DNA from 2 places in the Lysinibacillus sp. NPDC056220 genome. Region 1 is predicted to be linked to the other one. Evidence: riboswitches for the same ligand, from Rfam matches in the RefSeq annotation. Region 1 holds a riboswitch; the other holds the start of a gene.

Region 1 (3,197 bases):
CTTATATAGGAATCGCTTTACATAATGGTTTTGATGAGCTACTCGTAACAACCGCTGCGTTATTTTTATGTGGTGTACTCTTTGTTGGCATTTTATTCATTAAAAAAAATCCTGCCTACCAAAAGTAATTTGGTGAGCAGGATTTTTTGTGTCATCCTAGTCTTCGTCTAATGAAGTGAGGATAATTGGTTTATCTTTTGTAACAATCACTGAATGCTCAATTTGAGCAACAAGAGACTTATCGGGTGTTATGAATGTCCAACCATCACCAGCTTCTACTATATGCTCTGCTTTTGCAGAGATAAATGGCTCAACTGCAAGAACCATGCCTTCTTTCATAATCGTAGAGTCCCATGCATCATAATAATTTAAAATGTGATTTGGCTCATCATGTAAAGAACGACCTAAACCATGGCCTGTTAAATTCATGATAACTGTTAAGCCATTAGCATTCGCCTCGCGCTCTACCGCCTTGCCAATTTGATTTAATTTAGAGCCAGCCTTTACCTTTGTCATTGCACGATCAAAAGCATCTTTGGCAACACGACATAGTTTTTCTTTATCTTCATAGCCATCACCGACTACAAAAGAAATACCTGTGTCGGCAAAGTAGCCATCTAAAGAGCCTGAAACATCGATATTAACGATATCTCCCTCCTGAATAACACGTTTACCTGGGATACCGTGCGCTACTTCCTCGTTGACACTAATACAAGTATATCCTGGGAAGTCATATTCTCCTTTTGGTCCAGAAATCGCACCTGCCTCAGCAAACATTCGACCGGCAATTTCATCTAGTTCAAGTGTTGTGACACCTGGTTTTGTAGCAGCCTTCATTGTTTCACGGATCTCCGCACAAATGCGTCCAATTTTTTTAAAAGCTTCAATCTCTTCTTGCGTTTTTACAATCATGTATAACGTCCCTTTCATCTAATATCTACTCTTTAATATAACATAACTTTTTATACGTATAACGCTAAACGCTTTAAATATTGTATGCGTGCCTCCTTGGCAAAGTGCAAAAAGCGCTATTCTCTTATAACTATATAAAAAACCCCTTCACCAACATGAAGGGGGATGGCATTATGCTTTACGTTGCATAAGTTGTGGAGCCGCTGTGAATAATAACACTCCCACAATGGCTGTTAATACTGTAGCAGGAAGCATATATGTACCATTATAAATAATCGAATAAATCCATGCATTTTGATCGCCGGCATACTCCGCAAAAAATACAGCCCCAGCAGTAGTATGTGCTACATAACGCAAGAAGCCTGCAAACACAGTACCTAAAATAATATAAAGTGCCATTTTCGTTTTGTTTAGTTGACTTGCTGCCTCTAGTAAAGGTCTGCGCACAATGGCTGCTAATCCTACAACTGTGAAAGCGACGCCATAATCTAGTAACCCTTGAAGCCAGTGTACAATATAAGCGCCAAACATGGTTTGCATAACACCTACAAGTAAGCCTGTTGTTAGGCCAGCTACTAAGCCCCAGCGAATAGCAATTAACATAATTGGTACCATGACAAGACTAACAGAGCCACCTTGTGCCCATACTTTAAACGAGACCTGATCCAGCACAAGGCCAATTGCTGCAAATATTGCAATCTCCACTAACATTAATAGTCTTTTTTTGTCCATACATATTCTCTCCTTTGTTCCGATGTAGGATACAAGAGCAGGAATAGAAAAGCGCTGATTTGATTCTCTCTGACATCTTATTATTTTCAAGAATGAAAAAACGATGCCAGGACAGAGCCTCACATCGTACAAGTGTCGGTTTCTATCCACATCCCTACGTAAGTGCTAGCTTACAGGTTCAAAGAGTAAAGGCATTACGTGCCCAGTCTCAGCTGACATCATCAGCTCCCCTTGTGGTCGTTACATCTGAATTTACTTTGAATAATTACATTGTACGCAAAGCATGGAATGATTACAACCTCTTCCATACTTAATTTTTGAAACTTTGCTGATTTCCATGCGTAAATATTAAAAAAGGAGGTACAACTATGGAGAACCAAAAAATTTTATCTGCCTTCAGCTATCTCAGTATTTTCTTTGCTCCTTTCATCGTACCATTGATTGTTTATTTCGTTTCGAAAGATGCTGATATCAAAAGACATTCCATTCGCGCACTAGTGTCTCATTTAATTCCTTTTGTATTTGGTATATTATTTTTCATTGTCTTTGTGTTTTCTACCTTTAGTTTAGATCCCACTTCAAGTAATAGTACAGTAATGATCGTTTGGTTCATTTCGTTCGCCATTTACGGAATTGTCTCGCTCGGAATCGTAATATGGAATATTATTCAAGCCGTTCGAGTTATCCGCTAATGTTTTACTTTTAGAATAAACAGGTAGAAGTAATTAAAAAAGGAGCTGTGTTTTTAATGAAAGTATCAAAGGTAGTAAAAACCGCTGTTAAATTAGCGCCGATTGTTATACCGATTGTAAAAAAAGTGATGGCAGCAAAAAAAGGGACAACTTCTACAGTCAGTCCTCGGAAAAAATGAAAGGAAGGTGTATTTCCTTAAGCCGGAAATACACCTTCCTTTATTTTATTTCAAAGTGTGTTTGACTATGTCCGTTTAATGTTTTTTCGACATGTAAAACGGCTGGCATCGCGGATTTTAATTCAGGCACATGGGAGATGACGCCAATCATTCGGCCAGAATCTTGTAAATCGATTAAGGTGTCTATTGCTTTATTTAATGATTCCTCATCGAGCGAGCCAAAGCCCTCATCAATAAACATAGTTTCAATATGAATATTGCCTTGGAAGCTTTGAATAACATCCGCCATTCCCAGAGCAAGACTTAATGACGCATTGAACTTTTCACCACCAGATAACGTTTTGACATCTCGTAATTGATCTGTGTAAGCATCATATACATCAAGCCCAAGTCCACTTTGCTTTGCATGCTTTTCAAGTCTGTCTGAGCGTCTAAGCTCAAATTGACCATTCGATAAATGATTAAGGCGAATATTGGCTGCCTCTGTAATTTGATCTAAATAATTTATTTGAATATATCGTTCAAAGGACAGCTTTTTCGAATTTTGCCCATTTAATAAGCCATATAGCTCCTTTACACGTCCAGCCTCACTCTCAAGTAAACGTAGCTCTCTTTCTGTTTCCTCGACTTTGTTCATAAAGCTTTGACATGATTTCACAAATCCATCTATTTGCTGAAGTTG
Region 2 (3,197 bases), on a different contig from region 1:
GCTCGATTCCCTTTTCATTTTTTACTTATTTCAAATGGACCTTTGTTGCTCGATCATGTACAGCTCAAGCATAAAAAGCTTACCACGTCCAAGCTGACAGTATCTTCAAGTCTCCTTTAAGACAAGTTCAATTGTTCTGCATTTTGGCATACCAATCCTAAATGACGTTAAATAAGTTTTGATGATTCTTATATTCTGGACATTGCTCGAGTTCATTGATTTGAGCTTTTGAATTTTTGCAACCATTAGAACGAAGCGCGACCCCGCCCATAGTGTAAATCAACGGTTTTAATTATGAAAGTAAGTGGCATTGACCTAGTGCAATATCGACACTACTATTAAAAGGGAGGGGGGACATCAATATGGTGTATCTTGGAATGATTTTTTTTCAAATTGTTGCACCTATTTTAGTATTACTTGTACTAGGGGCCATTCTACAAAAGAAATTTCGCTTTAACTTAAAAGCATTATCACAGCTAATTACATATTGCTTTATGCCAGCGGCTGTGTTTATAAATTTATATGAAACGAGTATAAAGCTGTCTGTGCTAGGGGAAGTCGGGTTGTTTATTGTACTTTTTATTGGTAGTCAAATGCTACTCAGTCACTTTTTAGCGAAAGGGCTTGGACTAGCTAATACGGAGGCGGCTGTTTTTAAAAATAGTGTAGTACTCATTAACTCTGGAAACTATGGTATTCCAGTAGCTCAAATGATTTTTGCCTCTCAACCTATTGGTGTAGCCATCCAGGTTATACTCGTTATCTTTCAAAACATGACTACGTATACGTATGGTTTATATAATTTAATTTCGTCTACTAAATCAGGCATGACGATTCTAAAAGATTTTATAAAAATGCCAATTATTCACGCTTTAATAATTGGTGTGGCAATGAATTATTTTGATATTGGCATTCCTCCGTTTATTAAAATACCAATAGACCATGTAGCGGATGGTTTTATTGCCGTTGCATTAATCACGCTGGGCGCGCAATTGTCTCAGCTGGAAATTAAAACTATGTTTAATAAAACAGTCTTCGTCAGCTGCTTGACTCGATTAATTATCGGACCAGCTGTTGCTTTAGTCATTATCTTTGCACTGGGATTAAATGGGGTCGTAGCACAATCATTATTTATAGCGAGTGCTTTTCCCACATCCCGCAACAGTTCAAGTCTAGCATTAGAATATGATATAGAGTCGGCAACAGCTGCACAAACCGTTTTATTTTCTACCATTGTGAGTTGTATAACGGTCACGATTGTGATTTATATCGCTGATGTATTGTTTACTTAATAGAATGGCAAAAATATTTAAATGATAGCTTCCATCTCTTAGCAATATCTGCTACACTAGCATCAAACTGAATAGTATTAACTAGGGGAGTCTGATGAGTCAGGCTGAGAGGGAAACGCATAGAGGTTTCTTGACCCTTTGGACCTGATCTGGCTCATACCAGCGTGGGAAAGTTAAGAAGCTATTGCCTATTACGTGCAATCAATAGACCCTTTACATTCATGGCCGGATCCAATCATTATGTTGGATTCGGCCTTTATTTATTTTCCTTTTGGGGTGAGCTAGATTCGGTCCTTACTTAAAATACATTTAAGGGAGAGAAGTAGCTCATGTCAGCGATTAGTGAAAAGAACATTATGATTATGTCTAACTTTGAAGGAAGTAAAAAGGTTTATGTGGAAGGATCACGTCCAGATATTTTAGTACCAATGCGTGAAATTACATTAAGTCCGACGACGGGTAGCTTTGGAGATGAAGAAAATGCCCCTATTCGGGTGTATGATACGAGTGGCCCGTATACTGATCCTGCATTTCATGTGGATATTACAAAGGGCTTACCGGCTTTACGAAGTACTTGGATACAAGAGCGAGGAGATGTGGAGGAATATGAAGGGCGTACCATTAAACCTGAGGATAATGGCTTCCGTCGCGCAGATGATCCACGTATCCAAGAAAATGTCTTTCCTGAATTGATGAGAATGCCTTTACGTGCAAAAAGAGGGAAAAATGTAACACAGTTGCATTATGCTAGAAAGGGAATTATTACACCTGAGATGGAGTTTGTAGCGATACGAGAAAATATGGACCCTGATTTCGTGCGTTCAGAGATTGCAGCAGGTCGAGCTATTATGCCCTCCAATATTAATCATCCGGAGGCAGAGCCGATGATTATCGGTCGTAACTTCCATGTGAAAATTAATGCGAACATTGGAAATTCAGCCGTATCATCTTCGATTGCAGAGGAAGTCGAAAAGATGACATGGGCTACACGCTGGGGTGCAGATAATATTATGGATCTATCAACTGGCAAGCATATTCATACAACGAGAGAATGGATTATTCGAAATGCCGCAGTACCTGTTGGAACAGTACCAATCTATCAGGCATTAGAAAAGGTAAATGGTGTAGCTGAAGATTTAACGTGGGAGGTATACCGTGATACGCTTATTGAACAAGCAGAGCAAGGGGTAGATTATTTCACTATTCATGCGGGTGTTCTTTTACGTTATGTTCCTCTTACAGCAAACCGGGTAACGGGCATTGTGTCTCGGGGAGGCTCCATTATGGCGCAATGGTGTTTATACCATCATCAAGAAAACTTCCTCTATACTCATTTTGAGGAAATATGTGAAATTATGAAAACTTATGATGTAGCCTTCTCATTAGGAGATGGCTTACGCCCAGGGTCAATCGCGGATGCAAACGATGAAGCGCAATTTGCGGAGCTTGAAACATTAGGTGAGTTAACCCAAATAGCATGGAAGCATGATGTTCAAGTAATGGTGGAGGGGCCAGGTCACGTTCCAATGCATTTGATTAAAGAAAATATGGACAAGCAATTAGAGGTTTGTAAGGAAGCGCCCTTCTACACATTAGGCCCATTGACAACAGATATTGCTCCAGGTTATGACCATATTACATCTGCTATTGGAGCGGCAATGATTGGTTGGTTTGGTACAGCTATGCTCTGTTATGTGACACCGAAGGAACATCTAGGATTACCTAATCGGGAGGATGTTCGAGTAGGGGTTATTACTTATAAGATTGCTGCACATGCTGCAGATTTGGCAAAAGGGCACCCAGGTGCACAACAACGCGATGATGCACTGTCAAAAGCGCGCTTTGAGTTCCGCTGGCGCGACCAATTTAACCTTTCTCTTGATCCAGAACGTGCAGTAGAATATC

The links. A riboswitch is a leader RNA that binds a small molecule or an ion and turns the genes downstream of it on or off. The one in region 1 is predicted to bind thiamine pyrophosphate.
Region 2: another riboswitch for thiamine pyrophosphate. It lies ahead of thiC (phosphomethylpyrimidine synthase ThiC); the one in region 1 lies ahead of thiT (energy-coupled thiamine transporter ThiT).

The regions. Positions count from the first base shown of each region.
Region 1 covers NZ_JBMOXD010000008.1:78,947-82,143, reverse strand. Annotated here, with positions in the region: gene ACOZBY_RS19205 (hypothetical protein) at 1-128, shown strand, start outside; gene map (type I methionyl aminopeptidase) at 157-912, opposite strand; gene thiT (energy-coupled thiamine transporter ThiT) at 1,084-1,644, opposite strand; TPP riboswitch at 1,779-1,886, opposite strand; gene ACOZBY_RS19190 (DUF4870 domain-containing protein) at 2,013-2,336, shown strand; gene ACOZBY_RS19185 (hypothetical protein) at 2,393-2,515, shown strand; gene ACOZBY_RS19180 (AAA family ATPase) at 2,556-3,197, opposite strand, start outside.
Region 2 covers NZ_JBMOXD010000009.1:14,839-18,035, reverse strand. Annotated here, with positions in the region: gene ACOZBY_RS19510 (AEC family transporter) at 363-1,292, shown strand; TPP riboswitch at 1,366-1,480, shown strand; gene thiC (phosphomethylpyrimidine synthase ThiC) at 1,622-3,197, shown strand, end outside.